DNA from 3 places in the uncultured Pseudoramibacter sp. genome. Region 3 is predicted to be linked to each of the others. Evidence: riboswitches for the same ligand, from Rfam matches in the RefSeq annotation. Region 3 holds a riboswitch; each other region holds the start of a gene.
The links. Region 3 has a riboswitch for thiamine pyrophosphate ahead of thiD (bifunctional hydroxymethylpyrimidine kinase/phosphomethylpyrimidine kinase). Riboswitches for the same ligand answer to the same signal wherever they lie in the genome.
Positions count from the first base shown of each region.

Region 1: another riboswitch for thiamine pyrophosphate. It lies ahead of thiC (phosphomethylpyrimidine synthase ThiC); the one in region 3 lies ahead of thiD (bifunctional hydroxymethylpyrimidine kinase/phosphomethylpyrimidine kinase).
Region 2: another riboswitch for thiamine pyrophosphate. It lies ahead of thiS (sulfur carrier protein ThiS); the one in region 3 lies ahead of thiD (bifunctional hydroxymethylpyrimidine kinase/phosphomethylpyrimidine kinase).

Region 1 covers NZ_CAIFFF010000006.1:3,353-9,229, forward strand. Annotated here, with positions in the region: gene QZX60_RS04825 (amino acid ABC transporter permease) at 1-279, opposite strand, end outside; gene QZX60_RS04830 (transporter substrate-binding domain-containing protein) at 320-1,093, opposite strand; gene QZX60_RS04835 (citrate synthase) at 1,452-2,825, shown strand; gene QZX60_RS04840 (DUF6465 family protein) at 3,029-3,487, shown strand; TPP riboswitch at 3,591-3,693, shown strand; gene thiC (phosphomethylpyrimidine synthase ThiC) at 3,786-5,099, shown strand; gene QZX60_RS04850 (cysteine hydrolase family protein) at 5,175-5,699, opposite strand; gene QZX60_RS04855 (O-acetylhomoserine aminocarboxypropyltransferase/cysteine synthase family protein) at 5,724-5,877, opposite strand, start outside.
Region 2 covers NZ_CAIFFF010000007.1:58,595-64,471, reverse strand. Annotated here, with positions in the region: gene mgtE (magnesium transporter) at 1-1,297, opposite strand, end outside; gene QZX60_RS05640 (YoaK family protein) at 1,409-2,113, opposite strand; gene QZX60_RS05635 (thiamine phosphate synthase) at 2,250-2,864, opposite strand; gene QZX60_RS05630 (thiazole synthase) at 2,857-3,624, opposite strand; gene thiS (sulfur carrier protein ThiS) at 3,676-3,873, opposite strand; TPP riboswitch at 3,918-4,019, opposite strand; gene QZX60_RS05620 (hypothetical protein) at 4,085-4,771, opposite strand; gene QZX60_RS05615 (MATE family efflux transporter) at 5,030-5,877, shown strand, end outside.
Region 3 covers NZ_CAIFFF010000001.1:10,599-16,475, forward strand. Annotated here, with positions in the region: gene QZX60_RS00060 (putative ABC transporter permease) at 1-240, shown strand, start outside; gene QZX60_RS00065 (DUF975 family protein) at 310-1,050, opposite strand; gene pgeF (peptidoglycan editing factor PgeF) at 1,159-2,037, opposite strand; TPP riboswitch at 2,143-2,249, shown strand; gene thiD (bifunctional hydroxymethylpyrimidine kinase/phosphomethylpyrimidine kinase) at 2,352-3,158, shown strand; gene cytX (putative hydroxymethylpyrimidine transporter CytX) at 3,155-4,333, shown strand; gene QZX60_RS00085 (pyridoxamine kinase) at 4,394-5,242, opposite strand; gene QZX60_RS00090 (PLP-dependent aminotransferase family protein) at 5,370-5,877, shown strand, end outside.

The DNA.
Region 1 (5,877 bases), on a different contig from region 3:
GATAATCCCAGCTGTCATAGGTTCCATGCGGAAGTTCAGCGCACTGGTGATCCCAAAATAAATGAAGAACGCCTGAACGATGATTGGCGTTCCTCTGATGATGTCGACGTATACGCGGGCGACGGCGCGGGCCCCCACAGCTCTGGACACAGAGAGCATCCCGAAAATAATCCCTAATATCGCGGCAAGTGCCAGCGATATCAGGGTGGATTCCAAGGTCACTCCAAGTCCCTGGAGCAGGCGGGGCCAAGATTGTGAAATTAATTCAAAGAAACTCACAATGACCTCCAAAAATTATTAAACCTATTGATGATTCAGCTTAGTTGCTGCTCGTTTTGATGTACTTGTTGACGATCTTGTCGTATTCGCCGCTCTTCTTCAAGTTCTTCAAGCCCTTATTGAACATCTTGAGCAGCTTCTGGTTTTTGCCTTTCTGAACAGCGAAGCCGTAAGAATTGCCGGCCTGGAGATCGCCGACGATTTTCAGCGGCTGGCCCTTTGTGATGGCGTAGCCGAGAACTGGATAATCTTCAAAGCAGGCAGCGGAGTGGCCGGATTTGACATCTTCGTACATGTTAGCACTGCTCTTGAAGGTCGAAAGGGTGTAGCCGTATTTGTCCTGATTCTTCTTCGCGAAGGTTGCGCCTTCGGTACCGGCCTTCACCGCGACGTTCTGACCCTTTAACTGGCTGTAGTCGGTGATGTTAGAATCATTGCGGACCGCCATGCCGATCCCAGAATCAAAGTACGGATCTGAGAAATCAAATTTTTTCTTGCGTTCGTCCGTAATGCTCATGCCGGCGATAACGCCGTCACTCTGGCCGCTTTCAAGGGACTGGACTGCGCCGTCAAAGCCGAGGGCCTTGACTGTGTACTTGAAGCCCTGATCCTTGGCAATGGCCTTGAGCAGGTCCATGTCAATGCCGACGCGCTTGCCCTTGCTGTTTTCAAATTCAAACGGCGCGAACGTGGTGTCAGTGGCGATGATGTACTCATCGGAATTTGAGCTGCTGGATGAGCCACAAGCTGCAAAGGTCACAACGGTGACGAGTGCGAGTGCGAAAACCAGGCCCAATTTCAAACCTTTTTTCATAAAAACATCCTCCAATTCGATTGCGCTTCAGTGTCTTCTTTTAATAAAACGCTAAAGCATATTTAAATTACTTTTTATTTTATCATCTTTGTATACCTGGTGCAATTCAAAATATTAAAAAGTCCTTAACCTTAGCATTATTTTTCCTTTATTTTGATCTCCTCGCTTTGAATTTATATGCAAATTCTGTATTTTATGCATTTTATTTCGTACACCGTATGGATTCGGCCAATCCCTTAAGCTTTCAGGCCTTGAATCAAATTGTATACAATTGACTTTTGAGCTTTCCTTTGCTAAAATTTAATAAAAATAAACGGATTGTATCCAAAATCCACTTACGAGCATGAAGGAGGCACACATGGCGAACGATCCATTTACCCAGGCTTTTATTCATAAATACGCGTCGAGAACGATTGATCGGGACCGCATCCCGATGACAACCTACCAGGCTCACAATGTCAACCAAGGGCTTCGAGATGAAGAGGGCAACGGTCTGGTGGTTGGACTGACCAATATCTCCTTGGCCGACGGCTTTGAAATCGTCGACGGCAAGCGTGTCCCCTGTGAGGGCAAGCTCTGGTACCGCGGCATCGACATCAACGACATCATCGAAGGCTTCACCCAATGCCGTTTCGGCTACGAATCCGCCGCGTTCCTGCTGCTCTTCGGCGACTTGCCGACGCAGGCTGAGCTCGACGACTTCCGCGACGTGCTGGACAGCCAGCGCCCGCTGCCGACACATTTCACTCGGGACATCATCATGCACTCGCCATCCAACGATTTGATGCGCATGCTGACCCGCTGCGTGCTCTCTCTCGGCGCCTACGACGACAACAGCGAAGACACCTCGCCCGAATACGTGCTCGCTCAGTGCGTGAAGCTCATCGCCCAGTTCCCGCTGCTCGTGATGTACGTCTACCAATCCTACAATCACTACATTGAAGGCAATTCCCTGTACCTGCACCGCGCGCGCCCGAATATGTCCACGTCGGAAATCCTGTTGAGCCTTCTGCGTCCGGATCGGAAATACACCGACCTCGAAGCGTGGGTGCTCGAAGTGGAATTGATCCTTCACATGGAACACGGCGGCGGCAACAACTCCACCTTTGTCGACCGCGTGGTCTCCTCCACCGGCACCGATACCTACTCGACGATGGCGGCGGCGATCGGTTCCCTCAAGGGGCCAAAGCACGGGGGACAGATTCTGCTCGTACCCGAAATGATGGAAGATCTAGCCGAAAATATCGCTGGCCCCGGCGACATGGCTGGCATCAAGCGCTACCTCTCGGCACTGCTCGACCGCAAGGCCTTCGACAAGAGCGGCAAGATTTACGGCATCGGCAACCCGGTCTACTCGATCTCCGACCCGCGCTCTGAAATTCTGCGCAAGTACGGCGAAAAGCTCGCCACAGCGAAAGGCCAGAGCGACGTGTTCGATTTGTACGCGGCGGTGGCGGACCTCGCCCCGAAAATGATCAACGAACGCGGCCTTTACCACAAGCCGGTGTGTGCCAACATCGACTTCTTCAGCGGGTTCGTGTACCGGATGCTCAACATCCCTCCGGAACTGTACACGCCGATGATCACCGTCGGCCGCATCGTCGGCTGGAGCGCGCACCGCATCGAAGAAATCATCAACGGCAAAGTCATCATGCGTCCGGCGTACGAAAGCTTGATTCCGGAACGCAGACCCTTCGTGCCGATCGAAGATCGGAAAGAGGGCGGAAAATAATTTACTTGCTTAAGTCATGTAATTTTGAAAGCATTTACAACGCGAAAAGCCGGAGAAAATCCGGCTTTTTTATTTACAACATTTTTCATTTATGATAGATTGTGCAATGTAATCAATTGTTTTAATTTTCGAGTTACATTTGGTCGACCACTTCTTGAAGCATTTGACAGATAAGCCGGTGCAACTCAACAGGAGGTTTAATGATGGCAAGAAAATTATCCAAAAAATCCATGGCATCCGCTGAAGCCCAGAAGGCAGAAGTTAAAAGCACGCCGAAGGTTGAAGTGAAAACAGAAGTCGAAACCGTCGCAAAGGCTGAACCGAAGAAGGCCAAGGCAGAAGCAGCCAAAACCGCCGCAAAGACTGTGGCGAAAACAGCTGCGAAGGCCGCGAAGACCACTGCATCTGCTGCAAAAACCGGTGCGAAAAAGACCGCTGCACGCCGCAGCTCCAGCCGCGGATACAAGAGCGAAGTCATTATCCAGCGCAGCGATTTCGAAGTCACCTCATCCGGACTTGTTGACGAAGTCAAGGAAATTTGGACCAAACAGATGGGCAACCTGGTCCGCGATCTCAAGGACGTCAAGGTCTACGTCAACACCGAAGAAGCGATGGCTTACTACGTCATCAACGGCGAAGTAAACGGCAGCTTCGCACTCTAAGCGTCACCGACGCGCAGCGGCTCAGGCCGCTGTTTTTTTTGCAAAATTTCAGAAAATGCCTGATTTTCCCTTCACCTCGGAAAAAATCGTGCTATAATGGAGTTACCGCGTACCGGGGAGCGATGAGCTGAGAGGTGCGGACATGCCGCACGACCCGATTTACCTGATTTGGATAATGCCAACGGAGGGAGACGGAAGCGAGATTTGATTGACGTCGTGCTTTTTACCGCAGTGCCCTCCCGGCACTGCTTTTTTTGTTCTCCGTGCGCAGAATTTTATAACGAGCAAGGAGAAAAGTATGGCACTGAATTACGCAACCCAAATGGATGCAGCCCGCAAGGGCATCGTGACGCCGCAGATGAAGGCGATTACCGCAAAGGAAAACATGGACATCGATCAATTGATGGATCTGATCGCAAAGGGACAGGTGGTCATTCCGGCGAACGTGAACCACACCAGCCTCGACCCCAACGGCATCGGGAAACAGCTGAAGACGAAAATCAACGTCAATCTCGGGGTCAGTCGTGATTGCCGGGATCTCAACGTGGAATTAGACAAGGTGATGGATGCGGTCAATCTCGGCGCCGAAGCGATCATGGATCTGTCGAGTCATGGCGACACCCAGCCCTTTAGACGGAAACTGACATCGGAATGCCCGGCGATGATTGGCACCGTTCCGGTCTACGACGCGGTGATCCACTATCAAAGAGATTTGGGCACCCTTTCGGCGCGGGACTTCATCGACGTCGTGCGGCTTCACGCTGAAGACGGGGTCGATTTCGTGACCCTGCACTGCGGCCTGACTAAGGAAACGGTGCGCCAGGTCAAGGCCGGCGAACGCAAGATGAACATTGTGAGCCGCGGCGGCAGTCTGATCTTCGCGTGGATGTCAATGACCGGCGAAGAAAATCCATTCTACGAATATTACGACGAAATCCTCGACATCTGCCGGAAATACGACGTGACGATCTCCCTCGGCGACGCCTGCCGGCCTGGATGTTTAGCGGACGCGACCGACCGTATCCAGCTCGGCGAACTCATGCGCCTCGGCGAACTGACGGAACGGGCATGGAAAAAGGACGTGCAGGTCATGGTCGAAGGGCCGGGGCACGTGCCCCTTGACCAGATCGCCGCGAACATGAAGGTGCAGCAGCAGGTCTGCCACGGCGCGCCTTTCTACGTCCTCGGACCGCTGGTCACGGATATTGCGCCGGGCTACGACCACATCACGGCGGCCATTGGCGGCGCTATCGCCGCCTACAACGGGGCGGCCTTCTTGTGCTACGTCACCCCGGCGGAACACCTGGCGCTGCCAAACCGTGACGACGTCCACGAAGGGATCATCGCGAGCAAAATCGCGGCCCACGCTGCCGATATCGCCAAAGGCCTGCCAGGCGCCCGGGACCAGGACGACCGGATGGCCGATGCCAGACGCAAACTCGATTGGAACGCCCAATTCGCGCAATGCCTCGATCCCGAACGGGCCAAGGCGATCCGAGACAGCCGCGCCCCGGGGGACGATCACAGCGACACCTGCTCCATGTGCGGCAAGTTCTGCGCGGTGCGCAGTATGAACAAGGCCCTGGCCGGCGAAATCATCGACATTCTATGATCAAAGCAAAAAACAGCATCAAAAAAACTGCGGTCTTACCAGATCGCAGTTTTTTAATTAAAATTTTTCTCTTTTTCACGAAAGAATTTTCACCTGGCAGGCCGCCATGGTCTGAAGCGCCGCCGCGTGGCTTTCTGGTGTGACGCCGGCGCAGCACCGCGCGTCGACCGTCACCGACACCTCCGGCATGAACGCCTTGAGCATCAGCGCGTTGGAGACAACGCAGATGTCAGTACACAACCCGACGAGCTCGATTTCGATGTCCCGCTCCGCCGCGATTTTGGCCATGCGCTCCGCCAGCGCCACCGAGCCAAAGGTCGGCTTTTCGATAATGTGATCCGGTGGAATCATGGCCGCGATGTGCGGCTCGAGAGCCCATCCCGGCGTCCCCTTGATGCAGTGGGGCACTGGCAGATTGGCGCCTTCCTGAGTGTCCAGATAATTGTCCGGGTGGGTGTCCTGAGTCGCGTAGACGTTGGCCTTCGGCACTGCCGCGATCTTGTCGATCACCGGCTGCACGATGGCTTCCGCTTCCTTGGTTCCCAATGCCCCGTCGATAAAATCTTTCTGCATGTCGATGACGATCAATATCCGTTCCATGGCTCCTCCTTATTTAAAACAATTTTACAGCGCGGCCAGCCCCCGTTTAAGGTCTTCGATGATGTCGTGGACGCTTTCGAGCCCGACCGACAGGCGGATCATACCGCCGTCGATGCCCGCCGCGACGAGCTGTTCGTCGGTGAGCTGGCGGTGGGTCGCCGACGCCGGGTGCAGCACG
Region 2 (5,877 bases), on a different contig from region 3:
CAAAGGTATCGGTGAGGGTCGTCAAGAAAATCGACGAGGACAGCGCCGGATCCTGCCCGGCTTTTTCGAGAATCAGTGGAATCAGATAGCCGCCGATGCCCGCGATGATCAGATTGCCGACCATCGCTAAAATGGTCACCACACCCAAATAGGCGTTGCCGTAGCGCAGCGACACGATGATCCCGGTAATCAAACCGATCAACGCACCGTCTAACAGCCCCAGCAAAATTTCCTTGAACACCAGCTTCCAGTCATCCTTTAAGTTGATTTCGCCGAGGGTAATCCCGCGAATCGCGACGGAAAGCGTCTGAGAACCGGCGTTGCCCCCCATCCCAGAGATAATCGTCATGATGGAGGAGAGCGCCACGACCTGTTCGATAACCCCTTCAAACAGGGAAATGGCCGAGGCGGCGATAAACGCCGTCACAAGATTGACAATCAGCCAAGGCAGGCGGCGCTTGATCGAAACGGCAATCGGTCCGCCGATTTCTTCCTGTCCGGAAACGCCCCCCATGTGCAGGATATCTTCGGTCTGTTCGTCGACCATGACGTCCATGATATCGTCAGCGGTGATCACGCCCAAAAGGGAATGGCGCCGGTTGACAACCGCCAGCGCCGTTAAGTCGTATTTTCTCACAACCTGCGCGACGTCTTCCTGGTCCATGAGCGGATCGACGGTAATGACGTGGGAATCCATAATATCTCCGATCGTCAGGCCCGGATCTGCCGACAAAATATCCCGGAGATCGGCCCAGCCAACAAGCTGGCGGGATCGGTTTAATACAAAAATTGTACTGATGACCTCTGTCTTCGGGGCAATTTCCCGGATCTTAGCTAGCGCCTGATACATCGTCAAATCCTGATACAAAGCGATGTACTCGGTGGTCATCAGGCCGCCGGCCGTATCGTCGCGGTACCCCAGCAGCACGCGCAATTCGCGGCTGTCGCTGGCCTTCATCATGTTGAGCAGCTGTTTGCGCTGGCCGATGGGTAGATCGCCTAAAATATCGGCGATTTCGTCCTTCGGCATGTAAGAGAAAATTTTGATGATGTCGGCGTAATCCAGCTGATGCACCACGCGGGACTGCAGCTCGTCATCTGCATCCTCAAGGACATCGGCCAAAAATTCCTTATTGTTCGCGCTGAAAAACCATTTCAGGTCTTCGTCTGTAATCTCATCCTCATCCAGCACAGAGACGATGTCAGCCGAATGCATGACCTCATCGAGGATTTCCGTATTGAGCGGCTGTCGGGCTTTTATTTTTTTAAGTAATTCTTCGTACTGTTTGTCTTCCATGTTTCGCCTCCGCGGTTGTTCTATGCGTATTAACCGCCCCTATTATAACAAAAACACGGGTTAAATAATGCTTTTTTATTGTAAATTTCGATTTAATCCAGAGTTTACCTGTTATTCAAATTCCCGCGGTTCGCGGACAAGCAGAACGAAGACCACCACCAGCACGCAGACCGCAGCCGGCATCGCGTGGATGCCCCAGCGCCGCGTCAGACGATAAGAAATGAAGACACCAACAATAAACGAAAAGATAATCCCAAGGTAGCGCAGCCCGTTGATTAACTCTTCCCGGCTTTTGTCTCGAAAGGCGCAGTGCAGCCGGTCCATCGCCGAGCGGAGATTGCCGGTACACATCGTCGTCGCAAAGCCCAAGCCTTTGAGCTTTCTGAAGCTCTGCACCTGCATCGACGAAACGAAGGCGATCAGCACGTTGGCCAGCAGATTCATCCGCGGTGTCTGTGGAATAAAGGTCACGCACATCAGCACGCAGGCTTCGCAGAAAATGATGATCTGACGCCAATGAATGACGATTAAATGGTGCTGATTCGCGTTCTCCGCGACGTTCTTTACCACGAGAATGCCGAGAGCGTAAACGCAGATTGGCAGCAGGTAATGCAGCGCCATGCGAAAATCACCCTTGGATAAATTGAGACTCATCAGGACAATGTTGCCCGTTTCCGCAGTAGCGAAGACCTGTCCCCGGGTCACGTAGCTGTAAGCGTCTAAAAACCCACCGACTGACGCGAGCAGCGCCCCAAGCCGAAAGCTTTCGGAAATCATCTGCCGCTGCTTTTTCTTCAAAGACTGCTGATTAGCCAAAAGAATGCCTCCTTCGCATTAAAAAAGAGCCTGATTTTCAGGCTCTTCTATCATTGAAATTTTTCTATTGAAACTTTTCATATCATCCGTGACACATCTTATCAGACCTGCCTGTCAAATACAAGGTGTCCAAACATTATTTGGAAAACTGGCGCAGACTGGCGATATAACGCGCCGGATCTGCGCAGGTCATCGCCCCGCTCATCACACAGGCGCCGTCTGCGCCGGCGCGCCGAACTTCAGCGAGCTTACTGGCATCGATGCCGCCCAAAGCGTAAACCGGGATGGCGGTCCGTCTCGTGACGTCCTCTAAAAATTTGAGTCCCCGCCCCGGCAGCCCTTTTTTACAGTCGGTGTCGTAAATGTGGCTCGCCGTGATGTAGGTACAGCCCGCAGCTTCAGCGGCCCGTGCCTGCTCGACGCTGTGGGTCGACGCGCCGAGCTGTCTAAAGCTGTGTTTCTCCGTGTCCGTCATCGCGTCGAGCATGGGCATCGGCGCGTGAAAAGCCTCTACCTTCAGTGCAATCGCTGCTGCGACATAGGTGTGAAGGGCACAGACGACGCCGTGCCTTTCGCAGATGTCAATAACGCGTTTGGCCAGCTCGGTGTAGGCCTGAACAGGCAGATCCTTTTCTCTGAGGATGATCAGGTCCGGCCGGGCTGCTGCCAGCCGGTCGATGTGGGTCAAAAAATCAGCCGTCTCGTCAAAAAAATGCCGGTTGGTGATGCAGATGATTTTAAAATCAGTCATGCAGGGTTCCCGTCGTCGGGTCCGACGGTGCGCCGCCGCGCACTAACACACGGCCCAGTCCCGCGTGGTAAGCCTTGCGCCCCGCTTCAATCGCGGATTTAAAGGCCGAAGCCATCATCGGAATATCTCCAGCTGTGGCAAGGGCGGTGTTGGCCATAATTGCGTCCGCGCCCATTTCCATCGCTTCACAGGCCTGAGACGGTCTGCCGATGCCCGCGTCGACGATGATCGGCAGGTCGATTTCGTCGATGAGAATTTGGATGAACGCCTTGCTGGCCAGCCCCCGATTGGAGCCGATCGGCGCGCCCAGCGGCATGATCGCCGCAGCGCCGGCGTCGGCCAATGCCTTGGCCGCATTCAGATCCGGAAACATATACGGCATGACAATGAAGCCTTCCTTGGCCAGCACCTTTGTCGCTTCAATGGTCATCGCGTTGTCCGGCAGCAGGTATTTTGTGTCCGGAATGACTTCCAATTTAACGAAATCGCCGCAGCCCAGTTCACGGGCCATGTGCGCGATGCGGATGGCGTCTTCCGCGGTTCTTGAGCCGGAAGTGTTCGGCAGAAGCGTAACATCCTTTGGAATGTAGTCCATGATGTTTTGTTCGCCGGGCTTGGTTCGACGGATCGCACAGGTCACAATCTGCGCGCCGGCGTGTTTCACCGCCGCGTCAATGAGCTCAAAAGAATATTTCCCGGAACCCAGAATAAAACGCGAATCAAAGGCGTGACCGCCAATCACCAGTTGATCTTTTTCCATTGTTTTTCTCCCTTTCAGCAATTCCTGTTAATCCATTATGCAGCTGCCGCTCTAGCAGCCGCCGCCCACAAAGTTTACGATTTCGACGACGTCGTCGTCCGACATCTGCGTCGTGTCGTACGCATCCTTGCTTAAAATTTTGCCATTGTACTCAACCGCAACGCGCTGAGGATCGATCCCAACGTCCTTTAAATACGCGCCGATCGTTTTGCCCGCCGCATTTACAGCTTCTCCATTAATCTGTACCAAAACCTCATCTCCTTTTCATAAAAAAAGCAGCCCTTTGGGACTGCCAATTGACACACGTATTTCCCTCCGTTGGCATTATCCAAATCAGGTTCAAGGTCGAAACTCGCGTTTCCTCTCAGCCTTTTACAGCTCCCTTTGTTATTTGATTACATTTTATTATATCAAAGTTTTATACAGCAGACAAGCGTTGCCGCAGAAACAGTCTAAAATTTCAGACGTTCAGCAGCGCCAGCCCCATCGCGATCATCCAAATATACGCGAGGGTCTTGGGAATCATCAGCATCCCTACAGCTGGTTTGGTTTTCGCCCAGATCGTGACCGGCAGATAGCAGGCAAAGCTGATCACGATCGCCACGGCCATTTTCCACAAGCCGTAGCCACCGGTATTGCCGATCGACGCGTACAGAAACGCGACAAGACCACCTAGGACTAAAAAGGCCAAATTCCGCGCGAAGCTCCATTTTATGTCGCCGCCGGCAAACCATTTATTTTGAGGAAACACGCAAAGCGCCAAACGAATAAAGGAAAACATCGCGACGAGCAGCATAAAGACCGAAGAAATCGAGGTGGGGTCAAACAGTAAGGTCCAAATTCTCACCAAAATGATGTAAAACACGGTCATCGTCAGAGACGAGACGATCAGACCCAAATTTAGCCACCACTGCCCCCGTTCGCTGTCTCCTCTTAAATGATGCACCACCCGGGGCACCAAGTGGAAGGCGTCGCCGGCTCCCAAAATGAAAGTCAGCCAACCGTACCAGAAAAAAACTGGGTCCGCGCCGTGGGAAAAGAAGATCCCCGACGTAATAAAAGCAAACAACAAATAGGCGATATCGAAAATACTCTCGCCGACCAAGACGCCCTTCGGCATTTTTTTAATTTTATTTTTATCTTCCATTGTGTATCCATTCCATCAAATATTGATTCTATTTCATTATATCTGATTTTAAATTTTCAAACAACCACCTCAAATTTTGTTTCAGACTTTGCAAAAAATTCATTTGCACAAACGCATTCAATTAGATAAAATAACGTAAGAACATCATAATCAATCGCTGGTAGACGTAACTCCGTTGGCAGACAACTCCGTGTTGTCTGCTTTTTTATTTTGCTCTTTTTTATTACAAAATGAAATCAAAGAAAGAAGGTAACCGCTATGAAAGAGAATAAAATGGGCACTGAACGCATCGACAGGCTAATGCTGTCGATGGGACTTCCGATTATTTTGTCGATGGTACTGCAAGCGATGTACAACATCGTCGACAGCATGTTTGTCGCGAGAATGCCTGACAGCGGCGGTGTGGTCCACGCTGGAGAGCTCGCCGTCAACGCCTTGACCCTCGCCTTCCCTGTTCAAATGCTGATCGTCGCCTTTGGCATCGGTACCGGTGTCGGCGTCGGCGCCATGCTTTCGCGCCAGCTGGGGCAGAAGAACGAAAAGGGAGTCTCGCGGACGGCGGGCAACGGCATCTTCCTCGGCATCGTCATTACGGCCGTTTTTATGGTTTTCGGCTTCTTCGGTTCCCACGCCTACCTGAGAACCCAGACCTCCGACCCTGTCGTGTTGAACATGGGCACCCGCTACCTAAAAATCTGCACCCTGTTCTGCTTCGGCAACGTCCTCTACGGCATTTTTGAAAAGCTGCTGCAGTCGACGGGCAAAACCGTCCTGTCCACAACGGCGCAGATCACCGGCGCGTTGACCAACATTGTGCTTGACCCGATTATGATTTACGGTCTGCTCGGCTGCCCGGCCATGGGCATCGCCGGCGCAGCGTACGCGACGATCATCGGCCAAATTATCTCTCTTGCGCTGGCCTTCGTCTTCCAGCTGACGAAGAACCGGGAAATTAAAATGGGGATTAAATTCTTGAAGCCCCGTGTCAAAACCATCCGCGGCATTTATCAGATCGGCTTTTCCGCCATCGTCATGCAGGCGCTGATGAGCTTTATGACCTACGGGATCAACATCATCTTTGGCACGATTTCTCAGCAGATCGTCAC
Region 3 (5,877 bases):
GCTCTGGCCCGGGCTGAAATGAGCGAACGGGCTGAAGCCAAGAAGGCAGCGGCACAAGCCGCGGTGCGCCAGCGCAGCCAGGCCTTAAGAGCCAAGGCTCAGCGCCTGCGGGCACGCATTATGGCGCCGAAGGTTTTCGGCGGACGCCGGCTGATGCGGGCCTTTCCGTCGATGCGGCATCGGGATTTCGGAGAAGTACTCGATTGGCTGCGGGATGAAATGAACGGTGAAAAGAAATAAAAAACAACCCGCTTGGATTGATACAAATCCAAACGGGTTATATTTATGTCTGCAACGGGATTTTACCCTTTACTGCACAGTGCCGTCTGTCGAAGCGGGGTCATCGAGGGGTTCGGTAGTGGCGTCGGACGATTGGGTGTCGTCAGGCTGCTGCGCGATAATTGCGGCGTAAAATTCGGCGTCGGTCTGCTGGTAGTAGGGCATCACCCAGAAAATGCCGACGAGGCCGCAGGTGAGGCCGGACAGCAGGAACCATCCGATAAAGGACAGATCGAGCACAAAGGCGTCCATTTTGTGGCCGTCCATCATCGTCTTTGAGCGTTCGAGGGCGGCTTCGTACGTCAAATTGGGATCTTCTGCAACCAGGTAGCCGACCAGCCGGTACTGATAAGCCTTGACAATGCCGGGAACGACGAGCAACAGAGACCAGAGGAAGATGAATAAGTTGCGCAGGAAGAGCACGAGGATGACATTGCCGTAATTGTGAGTAAAGCCGTAGGAAAGGGCCTGACCGAAATCCACGTGGCCTTTCCGATTTTCCAAGGCGTAATGATATTGTCCGATTTCCAGGGGTAGACCGACGAAAATGCCGAGCAGGGTGGTCACGATGGCCGGCCTCGCGATGAAGGAATTGAATTGGAAGATTTCATCGAGATGGGAGAAAGTGCCCCCACCGGAGAAAATGTAGGAGACGCCGCTGCCCAGGAAGCCGGAAATGAGGGTGAAAATCAAATAGCCGCCGACGAGGGCCCAGTAGTGGGCATGAAAGACGTTTTTGGCGTCTTGTTTTAATAATTTGCGATTAATCATAGTTTTTACACTCTCTTCTTTAAAAATAAAAATTGCCTTGGCAATTCACTTTGCTAAGGCAATAATACAATAAATATTTTACGAAATCAAGGAATTTGTATAGATATTTTAAGGCTTAAGACTTAAGAAAGCGGCGCAGTTGCCCCGGTGCTCTCCGGCGGCGCGGTGGGAGAACAACAGCTTCGCGTTGCACCGGGTGCAGACGTCGGTGACCTGAATGTGCTCGGGCTTGACGCCGGCGTTTTCGAGGACGAGGCGGTTGGCCTGCCAGAGATCGAGCTGACAGTGCAGGGCGCCGTCACGGGTGTGGGGATTGCAGAGAATTTGATCGGCCTGGGCGCCGAAACGGTCTTGGAACACTTTGGCCACGTCTTCGGAGATTTCGTAGCAGTCTCGGCAGATGGACGGCCCGACGGCACAGATGAGATCCGCCGGATCAGTGCCGAAATGGGTGCGCATCAGATTGATGGCGCCCGCCGCGATGCCGGCAGCCGTGCCCCGCCAGCCGGAATGCACGAGGCCGACCGCCCGATGCACCGGGTCGACCAGGTAGACTGGTGTACAGTCGGCAGTGAAGACACCGAGGATCAGTCCCGGCGTATTGGTGACCATGCCGTCGACGTCCCTGCCCCAGCGGCGGAACAGCGTCCCCTCGCCGCCGTCTCGTTTGTCGACAACTCGGACGTTGCCGGTGTGGCCCTGATGGGCGCAGACGAAGTGGCGCAGGCTGCGGCCGCCGCCGAAGGCGTCGGCGATGCGCTGGTAATTGGCGTCGACGACCATTGGATCGTCCTCCCGGTCGTAGTTGAAATTCATGGCCGCGCAGTCGCCGGAGCTGACGCCGCCCTCCCGCGTCGTGAAGACGTGATCGACGCAGCCGGTCTGTTCGAGCATTGGGAAGGACAGCGTGCGCAGCGGCAGGCCGCCGATCGTTTCAGTTCGGTCTAGGAGAACCGGACGGTTCGGATCTTTTCGAATGAGTTGCATATCATGGCGCTCCTTTTATTAAATGATATTGTACTTTTTGAGTTTGCGTTCATTGTACCACGGCCCTTGCAAAATGCAAGGTGGTGCGCTATACTAGGGGCGTTGTAAAAAAGGCAGGGGAGTCTGTACGCAGGCTGAGAGTAGACCAAATGGCCTAGACCCTTAAACCTGATTTGGATCATGCCAACGCAGGGAGCACCGGGAACGATGAGCTTTGCAGGCGGGTCCGCCTGCTTTTTTTGTGCGCGGTTCATCGGGGGCACCACCTTGAATCGCCTTAGAAAACGGAAATGCGAAGTGAAAAGGAGCAACCAATGAGAACAGCATTGACGATCGCTGGCAGCGATACCAGCGGAGGCGCCGGCATTCAGGCCGATTTGAAAACCATGACCGTAAACGGCGTTTTCGCTATGAGCGCGGTTACGGCTCTGACGGCTCAGAACACCACCGGCGTCACGGACATTATGGAAGTTACCCCGAAGTTTTTAGGGGAAGAACTGGACGCGGTCTTTACCGATATTTTCCCTGATGCGGTGAAAATCGGGATGGTCAGCTCGGCCGCGCTGATCGAGGTCATCGCCGAACGCCTCGCCCACTACCAGGCGGCGCACATCGTCCTCGACCCGGTGATGGTCGCCACCTCCGGCGCGAAGCTTCTGCGCGATGACGCGGCGGACACGCTGAAGCGCGCGCTGATGCCGCTGGCGGAAATCATCACGCCGAACATCCCCGAAGCGGAAATTCTCTCGGGGCTCGACATCGTAACTGAAGCCGACATGGAAAAGGCCGGACAGGCCATCGGCGAAAACCTCGGCTGTGCGGTCCTCGTCAAGGGCGGTCACCAGGTCAACGACGCCAACGACTACCTCTGGCAGCCGGACGGCGGACAGTGGTTCACCGGTAAGCGCATCGACAATCCGAACACCCACGGCACCGGCTGCACCCTGTCGTCGGCGATCGCGGCCAACCTGGCTAAGGGCTACGCGCTGAACGACGCGGTGGCTCAGGCGAAGGCCTTCCTCTCCGGCGCGCTGGCGGACGGCCTCGATCTCGGCAAGGGATCTGGCCCGATGAATCACGCCTTTGACATCAAGGACGCGTACAAGGCGGTGCGTGAATGAGCGGCGAAAAACGCACGACGAGTTTTCAGAACGGCTTGATCTGGTTCGGTGCCGGGGTGTCCATCGCGGAAATCCTGACCGGGACGTATTTCGCACCGCTGGGCTTCGCGAAGGGCCTGGCCGCGATTCTGATCGGCCACGTTATCGGCTGTGCGATGTTCTTCTTCTCGGGGCTCATCGGCGGGCGGACCCGGAAGAGCGCGATGGAAAGCGTCAAGCTCTCCTTCGGCGGCAAGGGCGGATTGATTTTTGCGGCTCTCAACGTCCTCCAGCTCGTGGGCTGGACGGCGATCATGATTTACGACGGGGCCGCGGCCATCGACGGCATCTTCCCGGGACACGCCTGGGTCTGGTGCCTGGTCATCGGCGCACTGATTCTGCTGTGGATCGCCATCGGCATTACAAATCTGGGGCCGGTCAACCAAATCGCGATGGCGGCGCTGTTCATCCTGACGATCGTCATGTGCCGGGTCATTTTCGCGAAGGGCTCGGTGTGGTCGGTGGCGCCGACCTCGGGCCTGAGCTTTGGGGCGGCAATTGAACTGGCGGTGGCGATGCCGCTGTCCTGGCTGCCGCTGATCTCGGACTACACCCGTGAGGCGGAAAAGCCCTTCGCGGCGACGATGGCGTCGACCCTCGTCTACGGCGGCGTCTCCACCTGGATGTACATCATCGGCATGGGCGCGGCGCTGCTCACCGGCGGCGGCAACATCGCGGTGATCATGGTCAAGGCGGGCCTCGGTATTGCGGCGCTGATCATTCTGATTCTGTCGACGGTCACGACGACGTTCCTCGACGCGTGGTCGGCTGGGATTTCGACGGAATCGCTGTGGTCAAAGCTGTCGGGCAAAAACGTCGCGATGATCGCGACCGTGATCGGCATCGTGCTGGCGATGCTCTTCCCGATGGACGACATCACCCAATTCCTCTACCTGATCGGGTCGGTCTTTGCGCCGATGATCGCGGTGCAGATCGCCGATTATTTCATCCTAAAAAAGGCGGACAGTGCAGACCGTGACTGGAACGTGCGCAACCTGGTGGTCTGGGTCATCGGCTTTGTCCTGTATCGGCTTTTGATGCAGGTCGATCTGCCGGTGGGATCCACCCTGCCGGATATGGCAATCACGATGGTGATCCTGCTCATCGCGTCGCCGAAAAAGAAAGCGCAGGCGTAAATAAAAAAGGAAATCCGATTTGCTTTGGATTTCCTTTTTTTGTTGGCTGCAATTTGAAAGTTAGATATTTTTCGCGACGGTGAGTTTGGCGATGAGGCTCGGCAGCGTCGTTTCGAAATTGACGCCGTACCAGGGCTTCTTCGGATCCTTCAGGGTCACAGCGATGGTTTCAGCGGTGTAGTCGGACGCGATGGCCATGGCCTGATCCCAGGGCAGGCCGTTTAAGATGCCGCCGACGCAGGCGCTCGCGAACAGGTCGCCGGTGCCGTGATAGGACGCGTCGATCCGCGGATTTTGGTGAGACAGGAATTCGCCGGTTTGGGTGTCGAGGCCCATGAAGCCGGTCATGCCGTCGGACAGCGAGACGCCGGTCAGTACCGCGATTCTCGCGCCGAGCTTGCCGAGCTTTTCGAGCAGCGCCTTGACTTCAGCTTCGTTCATGTCGGCCTTGTAGGGCGTGTCGGTCATGAAGCAGGCTTCGGTGATATTTGGGACGATGATGTCCGCGTGGCCGCAGAATTCGGCGTTGCGCTTCGCGTAGTCGAGGTCGAAGGCCGGGTAGAGGGCGCCGTTGTCGGCCATAACCGGGTCGACGAATTTCAGCGTCTTGTCGTCCGGTGCGAAATCGTCGAAGATTTTTTCGACCATTTCGATCTGTTCGAAGGAGCCGAGATAGCCGGTGTAGATCCCGTCGAAGGTGATGCCTTCGTCCCGCCAGTGCTTGGTGATCGGCGCGATTTGATCGCTTAAATCGGCACAGGTGAAATTTTTGAACATCGTGTGGGTTGAGAGCACTGCCGTCGGCAGAATCGCCGTTTCGACGCCCATGGCCGAAATAACGGGCAGGGCAATTGTCGTCGAGCATTTGCCGAAGCAGGAAATATCTTGGATAGAAAGGACACGTTTCATGGTTTGCCTCCTGAGTGTGTGAATGTCGTAAAATGGGAACGCTTGTCAATCCCGCTGGCATTTATTATAATCGATATTGAACCGAATAAAAGAGTCAGTTTGGGAATAATCAGAAAGGTCAGATGCGATGCTTACCTATCATTTCAAGAGCGGGGGCGACCCGCTGTACATCCAGCTTTATCAGGACATTAAAAGCGACATTCTCTCCGGCAACCTTGCGCCGGGTGAAGCGCTGCCGGGCAAGCGGCCCTTTGCCAAACAGCTCGGCGTGTCCGTTTCCACAATCGAAAACGCCTACGGGCAGCTTATGGCAGAAGGGTACATTACGTCTATGCCCCGGCGTGGGTTTTACGTCGCTGAGGTCAAGACCCTGCCGAAAACGCCGGAGACCGTGCCGGCCAGCCGCGAACCTGACCCGGTGCTGGCGTCGCTGCACACGGCGCTGAGCCAGCGGCATTGGTTTGCCGATTTTCAAAGCAACCAGACAGATCCGGCGTCCTTCCCGTTCACACTCTGGGCGAAGCTGACCCGGGAGGCGCTGAGTGACGACCAGCTGGCGCTGATGACCAACCCGCCGGCCGGCGGCACGATGGCGCTGCGCACGGCCATTGCCGACCACCTTCGGGATTTTCGCG